4 regions of the Mesorhizobium sp. M0904 genome follow, and region 3 is predicted to be linked to each of the others. Evidence: predicted binding sites of a transcription regulator. Region 3 holds the regulator's gene; each other region holds the start of a gene.
What was found. The regulator PhoB, encoded in region 3, activates phosphate uptake and scavenging genes when phosphate is short. The targets are predictions, from matches to a motif close to TGTCATNNANCTGTCAT.
Positions count from the first base shown of each region.

Region 1: NKH80_RS00590 (LTA synthase family protein) is a predicted target of PhoB. The motif match lies at 1,581-1,597, and genes of this name have one in related genera.
Region 2: NKH80_RS09190 (YdcH family protein) is a predicted target of PhoB. The motif match lies at 2,301-2,317, and genes of this name have one in related genera.
Region 4: phnF (phosphonate metabolism transcriptional regulator PhnF) is a predicted target of PhoB. The motif match lies at 2,471-2,487, and genes of this name have one in related genera.

Region 1 is NZ_JAMYOC010000001.1:101,972-106,180, reverse strand. It holds gene NKH80_RS00590 (LTA synthase family protein) at 1-1,540, opposite strand, end outside; gene fabD (ACP S-malonyltransferase) at 1,788-2,753, shown strand; gene fabG (3-oxoacyl-[acyl-carrier-protein] reductase) at 2,814-3,551, shown strand; gene NKH80_RS00575 (acyl carrier protein) at 3,739-3,975, shown strand; gene fabF (beta-ketoacyl-ACP synthase II) at 4,010-4,209, shown strand, end outside.
Region 2 is NZ_JAMYOC010000007.1:3,645-7,853, reverse strand. It holds gene NKH80_RS09210 (amino acid ABC transporter permease) at 1-29, opposite strand, end outside; gene NKH80_RS09205 (transporter substrate-binding protein) at 98-979, opposite strand; gene NKH80_RS09200 (IclR family transcriptional regulator) at 1,108-1,911, shown strand; gene NKH80_RS09195 (YdcH family protein) at 1,944-2,147, opposite strand; gene NKH80_RS09190 (YdcH family protein) at 2,387-2,566, shown strand; gene ispG (flavodoxin-dependent (E)-4-hydroxy-3-methylbut-2-enyl-diphosphate synthase) at 2,774-4,027, shown strand; gene NKH80_RS09180 (lytic transglycosylase domain-containing protein) at 4,032-4,209, shown strand, end outside.
Region 3 is NZ_JAMYOC010000012.1:144,979-149,187, forward strand. It holds gene xylF (D-xylose ABC transporter substrate-binding protein) at 1-583, opposite strand, end outside; gene NKH80_RS14985 (ROK family protein) at 869-2,113, shown strand; gene phoB (phosphate regulon transcriptional regulator PhoB) at 2,123-2,812, opposite strand; gene phoU (phosphate signaling complex protein PhoU) at 2,829-3,536, opposite strand; gene pstB (phosphate ABC transporter ATP-binding protein PstB) at 3,569-4,209, opposite strand, start outside.
Region 4 is NZ_JAMYOC010000019.1:76,543-80,751, reverse strand. It holds gene NKH80_RS20500 (alpha-D-ribose 1-methylphosphonate 5-phosphate C-P-lyase PhnJ) at 1-207, opposite strand, end outside; gene NKH80_RS20495 (carbon-phosphorus lyase complex subunit) at 204-1,316, opposite strand; gene phnH (phosphonate C-P lyase system protein PhnH) at 1,318-1,929, opposite strand; gene phnG (phosphonate C-P lyase system protein PhnG) at 1,929-2,390, opposite strand; gene phnF (phosphonate metabolism transcriptional regulator PhnF) at 2,525-3,268, shown strand; gene NKH80_RS20475 (zinc-binding alcohol dehydrogenase family protein) at 3,287-4,209, opposite strand, start outside.

The DNA of each region.
Region 1 (4,209 bases), on a different contig from region 3:
CGACATTGTCCTTCAGGAAACCGGTCTCGACGTAGACCGGCCCAAGCGGCGGCAAGTGATCGCCGAAGAATGCGATGACGGTCGGCCGCTCGCGTTTCTTCGCCCATTCGATCAGCCGCTCGAGGCCGCGGTCCGCGTCGGAAGAGCCTTCGGCGTAGCTCAACAGCGATTCACGTGCCCATTGGCTGATCGGCGCCTGCACCTTGTGGGTCGGATTGGTATAGCGATACGGCTCATACGGCCCGTGGTTCTGCAGGCTGACGGCGAAAAAGAAGACCGGCTCGGCGCTGGTATCGGCTTCGCGGATGATCTCGTCGGTCATCGCTGCGTCCGACGCGAGCGGTCCGCGCTTCTGCATGGGCGGCAACGTCTCCTCGGACTTGAAGTCGTTGAAGCCGAAATCGGCATAGACGGCCCCCCGGTTCCAGAACCAGTTGGTGCCGGGATGGATGGCGCGCGCTCGGTAGCCCTGACTTTTCAGGAAGGTCGCCAGCGAGGGAGTCGGTGTCCGCACATATTGCTGGTAGGGAATGCTGCCCGCCGGCAGGAAGGCGTTGGAAAAGCCGGTCAGGGCCTCGAACTCGATGTTGGCCGTCATGCCGCCGAACTCGGGCGAGAACATGTAGCCCGTGCGCAGTGCCCGCACATTGGGGATAGGGTCGGGTGTGATGGTGACGCCGGGCAGCTTGGTCGGATCCCAGAAGGATTCGCTCATCACGACGATGATGTCGGGCTTCTCGGCAGGTACCGAGGCGATCACCTGCGGTTTGCCGATCGCTTCGATCGCCTTGTCGGAATAGCCGGGCGGCGCCGAGACATGCGCCATCGGGACGTTCAGCGCGAAGGCGAGCGCAAAACCGTTCGAGGCATAGTTTTCCTTCTGGTCCCACATAATCGGGATGATCTGCAGCCGGTCGCGCGTCCACGAGAAAGTGGCATAGTCCATGATGGAGACGAAGAAAGCGATCAGCGGCACCGTCAGCGTCAGCCGGGCAAGGCGGCCCTTGTGGCTGAGCGCCGGAACGCGGCGGCGCCATAACCGCCAGCCATAGACGAGCAGCGACAGCCCGCCGACGATGCCGATCGCCAGGGCAATGGCGGTTCCCGGGCGATCGCGGACCAGGAGTGGCATCAGTGCCACGATCTGCCGGGAATAGAGGAAATCGGTCGGATAGAGCGGATCGCCGAGATAGAGCGACTTCTGGTGGCCGACGAACGCCAGCGACAATGTCAGCGGCGCGACGATCATCAGGCTCTGATGGCTGCGGCCGAGCACGGCGTCGAGGCCGATGAGGATCAGCGCAAAAATGATGATCGTGGTCCAGCCGGGTTTGAAAGGCTGCAGAAAGAAATCAATGGTGCCGGCAAAGTTGCCGCGCACGATCAGTTCGATGGCAAACACCAGGATGGCCGCAGCCAGCAAGCTGATAAGGCCATAGCGGATGACAGGCCATCTGCGCGCCGGCAGATAGCCAGTCGACGGATCGCCTTCAAGAAACTGTGGCGCCGCCTCGGCTGCGCTCTGCTTGGTCTTTGCCACTTCAATAGTTCCCCGGCCCGCAACAAAGGCATCACTCGATTGTCATCGAACTGTCACGCAAAGCCTAGCGCCTGCGGCGGAAATAAGAAGAGCCAACAAACAAATCGTGAGCGGTTTTCATCATGAGTGATCGCCAAAAAGCCTGCTGAAACAGGCACTCGGCCGACGCTGAGCGGTCAAGGTTGGACTTGACTTGGGCGCACGCCTTGCGTCACAGGCAGCGAGAACCAGCAGCTGGGAGCCGACCATGGCCATCGCATTCACCTTTCCGGGGCAGGGCAGCCAGGCTGTCGGCATGGGCAAGGACCTCGCCGATACCTTTGTGGAATCGCGGCGGATCTTCGAGGAAGTCGACGACGCGCTCGGTGAAAAACTATCTAAGCTGATCTGGGAAGGCCCGGAAGAGACGCTGACGCTGACCGCCAATGCCCAGCCGGCGCTGATGGCGGTGTCACTTGCCGCAGTCCGGGCGCTGGAGGCGCGCGGCTTCTCCCTGAACGGCAAGGTCACCTATGTCGCCGGCCATTCGCTCGGTGAATATTCGGCACTTGCGGCCGCTGGTTTCGTTTCGGTCGCCGACGCCGCCCGGCTGTTGCGTATCCGCGGCAATGCCATGCAGGCGGCTGTACCGGCCGGCGAGGGCGCCATGGCGGCGATCATCGGGTTGGAACAGGCCGACGTCGAGGCCGCTTGCGCAGAGGCCGCCCAAGGCACCGCCAAAGATCCCGCGCAAGCCTTGGTTTGCCAGATCGCCAACGACAATGGCGGCGGCCAGCTGGTGATCTCCGGCGCCAGGCCGGCGGTCGAACTGGCGGCAAAGCTATGCACGGAGAAGGGCGCCAAGCGGGCGCTGATGCTGCAGGTCTCGGCGCCCTTCCATTCGGCATTGATGAAGCCTGCCGCCGAGATCATGCGGGAGGCGCTGGCCGCCGTGACGAAGCGTGCGCCGGTCGTGCCGCTGGTCTCGAATGTTACGGTGACCCCGACGAGCGATCCCGACGAGATTGCCCGCCGCCTCGTCGAACAGGTGATGGGGCGCGTGCGCTGGCGCGAAACGGTGGAGTGGTTCGGCAGCAACGGCGTTGCGACGCTTTACGAAGTGGGCGCCGGCAAGGTGCTGTCGGGGCTGGCCCGCCGCATCAACCGCGATATTGCCACCACTGCCATCGGATCCGCGGCGGATGTCGAGGCGGCGCTGGCGGCGCTTGCATAATCAACTGGCGATTTGACACCGCTCCATGCAAAGGGTGTTCGCTCAGATCAGGAGGCAAGAATGTTCGAATTGACCGGCCGCAAGGCGCTCGTCACCGGCGCATCGGGAGGTATCGGCGAGGCGATCGCCCGCGTGCTGCACGGCCAGGGCGCCATCGTCGGCCTGCATGGCACACGTATCGAGAAATTGGAGGCGCTGGCCGCCGAACTGGGCGACCGGGTCAAGCTTTTCCCGGCCAATCTTTCCAACCGCGACGACGTCAAGGCGCTCGGCCAGAAGGCGGAGGCCGACCTCGAAGGCGTCGACATCCTCGTCAACAATGCCGGCATCACCAAGGACGGGTTGTTCGTGCGCATGGCTGACGCCGACTGGGATAGCGTGCTCGAGGTCAACCTGACCGCCGTGTTCCGGCTGACCCGCGAGCTTACCCATCCGATGATGCGGCGCCGCCATGGCCGCATCATCAACATCACTTCAGTGGTTGGCGTCACCGGCAATCCCGGCCAGACCAATTACTGCGCCTCCAAAGCCGGTATGATCGGCTTTTCCAAATCGCTGGCGCAGGAGATCGCCACCCGCAATATCACCGTCAACTGCGTCGCCCCGGGCTTCATCGAATCGGCGATGACCGCCAAGCTCAACGACAAGCAGAATGAGGCGATCATGGCGGCGATCCCGACCCGGCGCATGGGCACGGGCGCCGAAGTCGCCTCTGCCGTCGCCTACCTCGCTTCCAACGAGGCAGCCTACGTCACCGGCCAGACCATTCATGTGAATGGCGGCATGGCAATGATCTAACACTTGGGAAAACGCTTCATTCCGTCTTGGATGCACGGGATTTTTCGTGTAATGCCGCCCGCAACCCGGCGGTTCGGGCAAAAACCGGTCCTGTTCCGCTGCGTTTCCGGCAGGACCATCTTTCAGCTTGATTAGCGGCATTCTGCCCGCTAACGAAGACAGACAACCAAAAGACGAGGATGCCCAAATGAGTGACACCGCAGAGCGCGTCAAGAAGATCGTCATCGAGCACCTTGGCGTCGATGCCGACAAGGTGACGGAGCAGGCGAGCTTCATCGATGATCTGGGCGCGGACAGCCTCGACACGGTCGAACTTGTCATGGCGTTCGAAGAAGAGTTCGGTGTCGAGATCCCGGACGACGCCGCCGAGACCATCCTGACTGTTGGCGATGCGGTGAAATACATCGACAAGGCCTCGGCCTGACGCTATTTGCAGTCATCACCGAGGAGGACCTGCGATGAGGCGTGTCGTCGTCACGGGCCTTGGGCTGCTTTCGCCGTTCGGCATGGGCTTCGAGCACAGCTGGAAGGAGCTTCTGACCGGCCGCAGCGCAGCCAAGCGCATCACCGAATTCGAGGTGGAAGACCTTGCCTGCAAGGTCGCCCACGTCATTCCGCGCGGTGACGGCTCCAACGCCACTTTCAATCCTGAAGCCGT
Region 2 (4,209 bases), on a different contig from region 3:
ATCAGGTTGAAGTTGAGGGTATAACCCATGCATCCCCGTCATAGAGGGCTGTGATGAGAGGGGGGCGGAAGGACGTTTGTCCTTCCGCCTGCTTGCATCAGATGACCGGGAAACCGGGATGGCGGGCCGGCGGCTCCTGTCCGAAATAATCCTTGAACGCAGCGTCGTAGAGTGCCGTTTCATGGCCGAACATGGCGATGGTGAAGGTCTGGTTGACGAAGGTCAGCCAGTCGAGGTCGCCCTGCCGCAGTGCGGCGCCATAAAGCATCGAGAACCAGCTCTTGCCGGCATCGAAGTATTTGTCCGGATTGCGCGAGGCGAGCCAGCGGACCGTTGACAGATCAACCGCGGCAGCGTCGACGCGCTTGGATTCCAGGGCCTGCAGCACGTTGGCCTGCGTGTCTATCTGCATCACCTGCGACTCCGGCAGCACGATATGCACATTTGCCTCGGCATCAACGTTTTGCAGGATGGAAATCCGGGTCGCCGAACCGGCGGCAAGCAGCTTGTCGAAGGTCTTGATTTCGGCGTTCGGAAGGGTCAGCAAGGCGATGCCTTCGACGTAGTAGGGCCTGGAGAAGTGGATCAGCTGCGAGCGCTGGGCGGTCATGGTCATGAACTGGATGGTGATGTCGACCTTGTTGGTGGTCACGTTCGGAATGCGCTGAGCCGGATCCTGCATGACGAATTCGACTTTGGTCGGGTCGTCGAAGAGCCCCTTGGCGAGAATGCGACCCATGGTGATGTCCATGCCCACCAGTTCGCCGGCGTCGTTCTCGAAATGCCAGGGCGCATTGGTGCTGCCGGTGCCGACGATCACCTTGCCGCGCTCGAGGACGGTGCGCAGCAGGCTGTCCGGCGCTGCCTGGGCCGCCGCTTTCTGAACGTCGACCGCGGTAGCGGCGCTCATCACTCCGGCCGTTGCAAGCCCGGCCATTCCCAGTTTCAGAAATTCACGTCTTTTGGATGTGTCGTTCACGGCGACCTCCTTTCGTGTTGTGTTCCCCTTTGGACCAGCGATACAGGCATCGGTTGCAACTGATGTAATTGTCTCTTACAAGAGACGCCTGTACTCTGTACAAGACAGATTAACATCAGGGATCGATAATGCAAGATGGCAACGCCTTGGCCGCTCGACCGGACGTCGGATTGGACGAGGACAAGACCTCGGGCTCTCGGGAGAAGGGTCTCAACCGGGTTCTCCAGATTTTGGAGTTTCTCCACACGACCCAGCGCGCGATCGGCGTTGGCGACCTTGCCAAAGGAGTGAACGCGCCGCGTTCGACGACTTATACGCTGGTGCGCTCGCTGGTCGACGCAGGCCTGCTTGAGATGGCCGGAGACGGCAATCGGGTCTATTTCGGAAAGAAGCTTTATCTCTACGGAATGGACTATGTGCGGGGCAACGACCTGCTCAGGCGAGGGCGCCAGGAAGTCGACCATCTGTCGCGCGAGACCGGCGAGACCTCGGAGCTGTGCATGCTGCAAAGCGGCCGCTACACCATCGTCCATTCAAGCCCGGGAACGAGGCCATTCAGGATCAGTTCGGCGACGGGTCTGCAAATACCGCTTCCCTGGACAGCTTCCGGGCGGCTGCTCCTCGCCGGGTTCGACAGGGCGGCGATCGAGGATATGGTCTCGGAAGACGATCTCGTGCTGCCGGACGGCCGCAGGTTGCGGCTCGACGATTTCATAGCCGACATCGCCGTCGCCAAGTCGGCCGGCTACTGCGTCACCTCCGGCCTTGTCGATGCCTACACGAAATGCCTGGCCGCGCCGGTCTTTTCCGCGCCGGGCAGGGTCGAGGCGACGATGTGCCTGGTGGTTCCCATCGATACCTCGACCGAAAAGACCGATGACCTGATAGCGCTGTTGCGCGAGCGCGCCGCACGGCTTTCGATCGCGGCATAGCGCTTTTCCAGCAGGCCGGCGCCGGCGTTCGTTCAAGCAATAATGTCTGGAATGATCTTGTCTTCCAGCGCCATCAGCCTGTCCTTCAGGAAAAGCTTCTTTTTCTTCATGCGCTGGATCTGCAGCGGGTCGCAATTCATGGCGATCATCGCATTGATGGCCGCGTCGAAATCGGCGTGTTCCTGCTTCAGCCGGGAATATTCGAGGCGGATATCAGCCTGTTCCTGATCGGACATTTTTACCGTCTGCACGTCTGCGGCGCCCAAACACTGGGCCTGATTGGGCGGGACCGGGGCCTTCTTGCACCGGCGCGCAGCCCATACCACATTTCACATTGTCGTGGAATGCTACCACGCAGCATTCGACATCGGTGCTCGATGGTGGCACACTGTCATTATGCCGTCACAGAAGCGAGCCTGCGGTGGACGTGCCTTGGCGGCTGCAATCGAGGAAACCATGAAAGGGAGAACCAATCATGTCTCTTGCATCCCATCTTGATGAGCTGCAGCGGAAACACGGCGACATCGAACGGGAAATCGACGATGCGATGGCCCATCCATCGGTAGACGACCTCGAAATCGTGAATCTCAAGCGGCGCAAGCTGGCGCTCAAGGACGAGATTGAAAAACTGAAGGCGAAACCGACGACGCACTGAAGCCCTTCCAGGACTAGAAGCGCGCGCCGCCCGGCGCGCGTCTCTTTCCGGTGGCATATCGCTATGCTGCCGGAAATGGTCATGGATTCGCGGCAAGCTGCCGTCTTGTCATTTCCGATTTGCTAGGCCTGCGCGCCAGTCGCCATTGACAAGCCATCTTTGCTCCTCCACCTCATGCCCGGACCTTCAAGATTAAAGGCAGCCGGCATGACCGGATATTTTTCCTCACCCTTCCCACGCCGCAGGTCGGTCGGTGTCGATGTCGGCGGCGTGATTGTCGGCGGCGGCGCGCCGGTCGTCGTCCAGTCAATGACCAACACCGACACGGCCGATGTCGATCAGACGGTCGCACAGGTGGCGGCGCTGCATCGCGCCGGCTCCGAGATCGTGCGCATAACCGTCGATCGCGACGAAAGCGCTGCCGCCGTGCCGGCCATCCGCGAGCGGCTGGAACGACTCGACATCGACGTGCCGCTGGTCGGCGATTTCCACTATATCGGCCACAAGCTCCTGGCCGACCACCCGGCCTGCGCCGAGGCACTGGCCAAATACCGCATCAATCCCGGCAATGTCGGCTTCAAGGACAAGAAAGACCGGCAGTTCGCCGCGATCGTCGAGATGGCGATCCGATACGACAAACCGGTACGCATCGGCGTCAATTGGGGTTCGCTCGACCAGGAGCTGCTGACCCGGCTGATGGACGACAACCAGGCCCAGGGCTTTCCGCTGACCGCCCAGGAAGTGACGCGCGAGGCAATCGTGCGGTCGGCAATCCTGTCGGCCGAAATGGCTGAAGAGATCGGCCTTGCCCGCGAGAAAATCATCCTGTCGGCCAAGGTCAGCGGCGTGCAGGATCTGATCGCCGTCTACACCGAGCTTGCCACCCGTTCCGACCATGCGCTGCACCTCGGCCTGACGGAGGCGGGCATGGGCTCGAAAGGCATCGTCGCCTCGTCCGCGGCCATGGGCATCCTGCTTCAGCAGGGCATTGGCGACACCATCCGCATCTCGCTGACGCCGGAGCCAAACGGCGACCGCACGCGCGAGGTGCAGGTGTCGCAGGAGCTGTTGCAGACCATGGGCTTCCGGCAGTTCGTGCCGATCGTTGCCGCCTGCCCGGGCTGCGGGCGCACAACTTCGACCGTGTTCCAGGAGCTTGCCCAGAACATCCAGGCCGACCTGCGCAAGAACATGCCGGTGTGGCGCGAACAATATCCCGGCGTCGAGAACCTCAAGGTCGCGGTGATGGGTTGCATCGTCAACGGTCCGGGCGAATCCAAACACGCCGATATCGGCATTTCGCTGCCCGGCACCGGTGAGACGCCGACCGCCCCGGTGTTCGTCGACGGCAAGAAGGCGGCGACCCTGCGCGGCCCGTCGATCGCCGCGGATTTCGAGAAAATGGTTTCCGACTACATCGAACGGCGGTTTGGGCAACACGGCAAAGCCGCGGCGGAGTAGTTCCATGCGGCGTTTGCTTGGGGCGACGCTGGTTGTCATTTCCGGGCTGGGCTGGGCGGCGGCCGTCCAGGCCGATCCGCCGCGGCCCGCCAAGCAGAAGCTGATCGATCGAGTTTGCGATCTTATCGAGACGCATGCCGACCAGAACGGCCTGCCCCGGGATTTCTTTGCCCGGCTGATCT
Region 3 (4,209 bases):
CCGGCAGCCAGCCGTCCGTATAGGCCTCGCCGACATTCTTGATCTTGCCGCTGTCGATGGCCTCCTTCAGCACCTCCATCGAACCGGCAAACAGGAAATCGGCATTCGGATCGGAACCCGAACCCTTGATGAAGACGTAGTTGCCTTCCGGCTTCACCTTGAAGACTTCGCGGGCCTGCATGCGGCCGACTTCCTTGTTGTCGAAGGTCAGATAGAACACGTCCTTGTTCTCGATCAGCCGGTCATAGCCGACGACCGGGATGCCTTCGTCCAGTGCCTTCTGCACGGCCGGCCCGATGGCCGAGGCATCCTGTGCCAGGATGATCAGCGCATTGGCACCCTGCGAGATCAGGCTCTCGACGTCGGTGAGCTGCTTGCCGGGGTTGGACTGTGCGTCGGCGGAAATATACTTGTCGCCGGCGGCCTCGATGGCCGCCTTCATTGCGGCCTCGTCGGTCTTCCAGCGCTCTTCCTGGAAGTTCGACCAGGAAACGCCGATGACCTTGTCTTTCGCCTGCGCCACCGACGCCAGCGCCAGCGTCATGGCGACACCCGCCAGAATGGCGGTCGTGAATTTCTTCATCATATCCTCCCTGCGCCGCGTACGGCGTGACCAATTGGCTCAAAGACCAGCTTAGAAGCTCTAATTTTTTCGAGCCTCGAAAAAATACTGGCCCGATCTCCGGCTGCTGTCAACATCGATTCTGATGGATTTTGATCACTGTGCGAGTTTTTTCGAGCGTCGGAATAAACGATGACAGCGCCACCTGCATCTGACACTATTTGCCGCATCCGACACTATTTGTCGGACATTACCGACGGCTTCCGGTTCATGAGCGGCCGCGGCAACCGGGAGGAAAGCAAAACGATGTCGGTCGGAATCCGCCATGACGATTTGCGCCGGCGCAACCGGGCGATGGTGATCTCGGCGGTGCGCCGGGCCGGCCAGCCATCGCGTACGGAGATCGCAGCCACCACCGGCCTCAGTCATTCAACCATATCGGCGATCTCCTCCGACCTGATACGGGAAGGCATCCTCGCCGAGAGCAAGGCAAGTGAGCCCGTTTCGTTGAAACGCGGTCGTCCACAGGTCGGCCTCGCCCTCAACCCGGAAGCGGCGGCGGTGCTGACTGTGGTGTTGTCGCTGAATTTCCTGTCGGCCGCCATTATCGACTATGCGGGACAGGTGGTCGCCGAGGAACAGCGCCGGCCGGACACGCTGACCATGCCGCGCGACGAGCTGATCCGCGAATGCATGGCCATCGTCCGGCGCCGGCTTGAGGACCCAGACCTTGACGTCCGCAGTGTCGCCCGCATCGCCCTGGCGATTCAGGGCATTACCGACTCCCCTGCACGCGCCATGCTGTGGTCGCCGATCACGCCGCAGACCGACATCGCCTTTGCCGACATGCTGGAGGACGAATTCGGCATCCCGGCCACGGTGGAGAACGACTGCAATATGATGGCGGTGGCTTTGCGCTGGCGCAATCCGGATCGCTATCGCGACGACTTCATCGCCATCCTGCTTTCGCATGGCATCGGTATGGGGCTTGTGCTGAAGGGCGAACTGTTCACCGGGACGCATTCCTCGGGCGGCGAATTTGGCCACATGATCCATCGTCCGGGCGGAGCGCTCTGCCGTTGCGGGCGGCGCGGCTGCATCGAAGCCTATGCCGGCAACTATGCCATCTGGCGCAACGCCAGGCAGATGAGCGAAGACAGCGAACCGGTCGCCGACGTCAGCGACGCCGACATGCGCGCGCTGGCCGCCCGCGCGCGCGAGAAGGATGGGCCGGAACGCGAGGCCTACCGCAAGGCCGGCGAAGCGCTGGGTTTCGGTCTCGGCTCGCTGTTCGCGCTGATCGATCCGGCACCGGTCGCGATGGTCGGCGCCAGTGCCGCCGCCTTCGATCTGATCGAGCCGGCCTTGCGCAAGGCCATCGCCCAGACCGCCGGCGGCCAGCACTCCGGCTCGATCTCCTTCGATACCGAGCCGAACGAATTGCCGCTGATCCGCGAAGGCTGCGCGATGCGGGCGTTAAGCTTCGTCGACCAGGAGATTTTCGCGCCGGGCGCGCAAATGAGGCCCGGCGTCAGAAAGAACGTCGCCTGACCAGGCGGGTCAATCTTCCCGGATCGCGTAACCGGCACCGCGGATGGTGCGGATGACATCCGGCATGCGGCCGTTGTTGACGGCTTTGCGCAGCCGCCCGACATGCACGTCAACGGTGCGTTCGTCGATATAGATCGTCTCGCCCCAGACATTATCGAGCAACTGGCTACGCGAGAAGACGCGGCCCGGATGCCGCATCATGAACTCGAGCAACCGGAATTCGGTCGGCCCGAGCCGGATCTCGCTCTTCTTGCGATAAACCCTGTGCGATTCGCGATCGAGCACGATGTCGCCGACCTTCAGCACGCTGGACAGCACTTCCGGCTTGGCGCGGCGCAGCAGCGCCTTGACCCTGGCCATGAATTCCGGTGTCGAAAACGGTTTGACCAGATAGTCGTCGGCGCCGGTCGAAAGACCGCGCACCCGGTCGCTCTCCTCGCCGCGCGCGGTCAGCATAATGATCGGCAGCCGCTCGGTTTCAGGGCGCACCCGCAACCGGCGGCAGAGCTCGATGCCGGAAACCGCTGGTATCATCCAGTCGAGCACCAGAAGGTCGGGCACATTCTCCTGCAAACGGATCTCGGCTTCGTCGCCACGTGTCACCACCTCGACCTGGTAGCCTTCGGATTCGAGATTGTAGCGGAGCAGCACGCCCAACGGCTCCTCGTCCTCCACCACCATTATGCGTGGTGCGATCATCGGCTGGGCACCCCCATCATGTCACCGGCGCGGACATTGTCGTTTCGTCCTGCTTCGGACGATTGACGGGCAATTGCTCGCCGGTCAGCACATAATACGCATTCTCGGCGATGTTGGTGACATGGTCGCCGATCCGCTCGAGATTCTTGGCGCAGAACAGCAGATGCGTGCAAGCGGTGATGTTGCGCGGATCTTCCATCATGTAGGTCAACAGCTCGCGGAACACGGACGTGTATTTGACGTCGATACGCTCGTCGGCGGCGCGCAGCTTGGCCAACGCGGCCGCATCGCCTGCGGCATATTCCTCGATGACGCCCTGCACCTGGATGAGCACCAGCTGCGCCATCGCATCGATGGAATGCGATAGGTCGCGCGGCGTGACGCTGAGGCCGACCGCGCTCACACGCTTGGCGATGTTCTTGGCAAGGTCGCCGATGCGTTCGAGGTCGCCCGCCATGCGGATCGCTCCGACGACATGGCGCAGATCGTGAGCCATTGGCTGGCGCTTGGCGATCAGGGTGATGGCGCGATCGTCCAGTTCGCGTTGACGCGCATCCATGATGGCGTCGTCGGAGACGACGCGTTGCGCCAGCACGTTGTCGGAATTCAACAGGGCCTTGGTCGCCCCGCCGACCATCGAACCGGCGAGGTCGGCCATGTCGCGGATCAGCTTGCTGATCTGCTCGAGATCCTCGTCGAAAGAAGCGACTGTGTGTTCGCCCATGGTCCTGTCCTCATATGCATGATCGGAACGGCTCAGCCGAAGCGGCCAGTGATGTAGTCCTGCGTGCGCTTCTCGCGGGGCGACGTGAAGATCTTCTCGGTCCGGTCGAACTCGACCAGTTCACCCAGATACATGAAGGCGGTCTGGCGCGACACGCGCGCCGCTTGCTGCATGTTGTGGGTGACGATGACGATCGTGTAGTCGGCTTGCAACTCGTCGATCAGTTCCTCGATCTTGGCCGTCGACAGCGGGTCGAGGGCCGAAGCCGGTTCGTCGAGCAGGATGACTTCCGGCTTCACTGCCACGGTGCGGGCAATGCAGAGCCGCTGCTGCTGGCCGCCGGACAGGCTCAAGCCGCTGGCGTTTAGCTTGTCCTTGACCTCGCTCCACAGCGCGGCCCGCTTCAACGCTTGCTCGACGCGGCCGTCCATCTCGGACTTGCCGAGATTCTCGTAGAGCCTGACGCCGAAGGCGATGTTCTCATAGATCGACATCGGGAACGGCGTCGGCTTCTGGAATACCATGCCGATCTTTGTCCTGAGGAGGTTGAGATCCTGCGACCGGTCGAGAATGTTCTTGCCGTCAAGCAGCACCTGGCCCTCGGCGGTCTGTTTCGGGTAGAGCTCGTAGATGCGGTTGAAGACGCGCAGCAGCGTCGATTTCCCGCAACCCG
Region 4 (4,209 bases), on a different contig from region 3:
CACATCATCCGGGCCGATGATCGAAGCGGTGACCTGGACGCCGCCGGTGCCCCAGCCATAGGGCATCGGCATTTCGCGCGAGGCAAACGGCACCTGGTAGCCAGGGATGGCGATACCCTTGAGGATCGCCCGGCGGATCATCCGCTTGGTCTGCTCGTCGAGATAGGCGAAGTTGTAGGTGGCGATGTCGGTTGGTTGTGCGGTCATTCCGCGGCCTCTCTCTTCTCTTCGGCCTTGCCGGCGTTTTCGCGGGCGTCGTGCTCGGCGCGCATGCGGCGCACGAGGTCGAGCTCGGCCTGGAAATCGACATAATGCGGCAGCTTCAGATGCTCGACGAAGCCGGTCGCCTGGACATTGTCGGAATGCGAGATGACGAACTCCTCGTCCTGGGCGGCGGCGACGACATCCTCACCCAACTCCGAGGCTCGCAGCGCGCGGTCGCATAGCGCCATGGCCATCGCCTTGCGCTCGCTCTGGCCGAAGACAAGGCCGTAGCCGCGGGTGAATTGCGGCGGCGCCTTGGCCGAGCCCTTGAACTGATTGACCATCTGGCATTCGGTGACGCGGATGCTGCCGAGCGGCACGGCAAAGGGCAGTTCCGGCACGTCCAATTCCAGTTCGACCTCGCCGATGCGAACCTCGCCGACGAAGGGATGGTTGCGCGCGTAGCCGCGCTGGGTGGAATAGCCGAGCGCCAGCAGAAACCCCTCGTCGCCGCGCGACAGCGCCTGCAGGCGGATGTCACGCGCCATCGGGAATTCCAGCGGCTCGCGGGTGATGTCGCCTGGGACATGGTCCCCCGGCATGTCGCCGTCGGGCTCTATCAGACCCTCGTGGGCGAGGATGGCCGACACGCGCGGCATGGCTTCCGGCTCGCCTGCACGCTGCTCCGGCTCGGCGACTTCGCCGCCTGCGGCAAGCTCGGGATCGAGCAGCCGGTGGGTGTAGTCGAAAGTCGGGCCGAGCAACTGGCCGCCGGGCAGGTCCTTGTAGGTCGCCGACACCCGCCGCTCGACCAGCATCGTGCCGGTGTCGACCGCCTTGGTGTAGCCGAAACGCGGCAGCGTGGTGCGATAGGCGCGAATGAGGAAGATCGCCTCGATCATGTCGCCGCGCGCCTGGACGATGGCGAGTGCCGCCAATTCCCTGTCGTAGAGCGAACCTTCACTCATCACCCGGTCGACGCCGAGCGCCAGTTGCTCGACGATCTGGTCGAGGCGAAGTGCGGGCACCGAACGATCGCCGCGCCGGCGGTCGGCGAGCAGTTTGTGGGCGTTGCGAATGGCCGCTTCGCCACCCTTTACCGCGACATACATCCTATGCCCCCATCGTCTTGATGCGCGTCGTGCGCGGCAGGCAGGCAATTGCTTCGGACGTGGCGAGGATGATGTCGACGCCACGCGGAAGGCGCTGGTTGTTCTGCTTCCATTGCTCGACGAAATGGCGCGGCATTTGCGCCGGCGCGATCGTCGCCGTCTTCTCGATGCCCGGGCCTTCGAGCAGCAGCGGAGCGCCGGAGACAAGATCGCTGACCTCGAGGATCAGCGTCGTGGAGCGATCGGGATAATCCTGGGTGCCTTGCGAAAACCCGTCGAGCGCCATCATCTCGGCCGGCGTGGCGATCAGCGCGAAATGCGCGTCGGCCGGGGTGTTGGCGAGCGGCGCGCCGGTATGGAAGCCAAGCCAGGATTTCACCGTCGCCGAAGCCTGCAAGGCGGGGTCGAGCCAGAGCGGCGTGTCGTTATCGCACAGCGCCAGCGCAATGGCGCCCGCGGTGGCTGACAGCGGCGTCGGTGGATGGGTAAAGACCGGCAGGGGCTGCAGTGTGCCCGGCCGCGCCATCGCGTCCATCACTGCCCGGAAGACCGTCTGGGCGTCGAACACCGGATCGGCAAAGCCGCCTTCGATCGCTTGGGTTACGATGTCCATCAGTCTTCTCCGCGTACCATGGTGAAGAAATCGACCTTGGTCGCCGCCGTCTCGGCGCGGCGCTGGTCACGGGCCTCGGCCAGTGCCGCCTGCAAGGGCGCGACGAGCCTGGTCTCGACCTCGTTGCGGTGAGCCGGGTCCTGCCACAGCGCGTCGGCGATTGCCGCCAGCCTTGCCTTCTGCTTGTCGCGGCCGAGCGCATAGCAGTGGCCGACCTGTCCGGAGGCGAGCCTGGCGGTGGCGCGGGTGACCGTCGCCTCGCCAACGTTGAACGGCGCGCCGCCGCCACCGATGCGGCCACGCACGGTGACCAGGCCGGTTTCGGGGCCGCGCAGGAGTTCCGCCTCAGAAGGCAGGCCGGCTTCGTTCCACAGACGGACGATATCGTCGCTGGTCGATTGCGCCAGCGTTGCCATAACGGCCTTGCGCCCAGCCTGATCGCGCGCTTCCTGTCCTCGCATGGTTAACACTCCCTTGCATTGAAATTTGTCTATTGATATAGACAATTATACAAATTATATCTATTATCTAATGCGTGTCTATGACGGGTGCATGACAAGGGCGAGAAGAGGGGGCGCAAAGGTTGGGGCAGAAAATGATCGGACAAGCCAACAGCATCGAGCGGCGCAGCGGTGTCGCGCTGTGGCGGCAGATCGCCGATCGGATCCTGCATTCGATTGCCGTCGGCGATTTTCCCGAAAATGCGGCGTTGCCGCCGGAGGTGGCACTTGCCGAGCGCTATGGCGTCAACCGCCACACCGTCCGCAGCGCCATTGCAGCGCTGGTGCAGGAGGGTGTGCTCAGGGCAGAGCAGGGGCGGGGCACCTTCGTGCTGTCGCGCAGGCGGCTGTCATATCCGATCGGCGCCCGCACCCGCTTTTCGGAGGGATTGCAAGGACAGGCGTCCGAGCGGCATATCACCTTGCTTGCGTCATCGGTCGAGCCTGCCAACCGTCGTGTCGCAGAGAGCTTAGGCCTTGCAAAGGGGGTCGACGTGATACGCCTGGAAACGCGCGGCGAAGCCGATGGAATGCCGGTGTCCCGCGCTGCCGGCTGGTTCGATGCCAGGCGCTTTGCCGGGATCGATGCTGCCATGGCGGAAACGGGTTCGATCACCGCATCGCTGGCACGCTTCGGCGTCAGCGACTATCTCCGGCAATCGACGGTGCTGTCGGCGCGCCATGCCGATGCCGCCGACCTTGCGGACCTCGACCTGCAGCCCGGCGCCATCGTGCTGGTGACGGTCGCCGTCAACGTCACGCCCGACGGTCAGCCGATCCAGTTTTCGGAGTCGCGCTTCCCGGCCGAGCGGATCGAGCTCAAACTGTCGGCGCTCTGAGATGCGCCAGCCCCGGCATCATCCGACCTGAATGACAGCCTTGATCAGGCCGGACTTCTCATGCGCCCAGCGGGCGAGGTCATGCGGCGTTTCGCCAAGCGTCGTGCGGTGCGTGACGAGCTTAGCCAACGGCACCGCGCCGTTGCGGATCGAGGCAGCGACATGGTCGAAATCGGCACGCAGCGCGTTGCGGCTGCCGATCAGCATCATCTCGCGCTTGTGGAATTCGGGATCGGAAAAGGCGATGTCGTCCTTGACGACGCTGACCAGCACCAGCGCCCCGCCATGCGCGACATGGGCGAAGGCCGACTGCACCGACTGGGTGTTGCCGGTGGCATCGAAAACCATGTCAAAACCGTCGCCGTCGGTTGCTTGCCGCACCAGGTCCGCAGCAGCGCCCTGCGAGCCGTCGAGGGTCGCGAAGCCGAGTTCGCTTTCGGCGAAACTCAGCCTCCCCGCACTCATGTCGAGCAGCGTCACGTCGAGCCCGGCGATGCGGGCGAACAGCGCCGTGCCGAGCCCGATCGGGCCAGCGCCAATGACCAGCGTGCGCGCACCTGGATCAGCCAGCGAGCGCCGCACGGCATGGGCGCCGATCGCCAGGAATTCCACGGCAGCAGCATCGGCCAGCGACAGGCCGTTTGCCGGATAAAGATTTTGCGCCGGCACCAGGATTTGCTCGCACATGGCGCCGTCGCGGTGGACGCCGAGCACCTCGATCTTGACGCAGCAATTCGGCTTGCCGTGCCGGCAGGCGATGCATTTGCCGCAGGCGAGATAGGGATTGACGACCACCGGTTCGCCGATTGCCAGATCGACGCCCTCACCAACCTCGATCACGGTGCCGGAAACTTCGTGGCCCATAGTGCGGGGATAGGCGAGGAACGGGTGCTTGCCTTCGAAGATGTGATAGTCGGTGCCGCAGATGCCGACATGGCTGA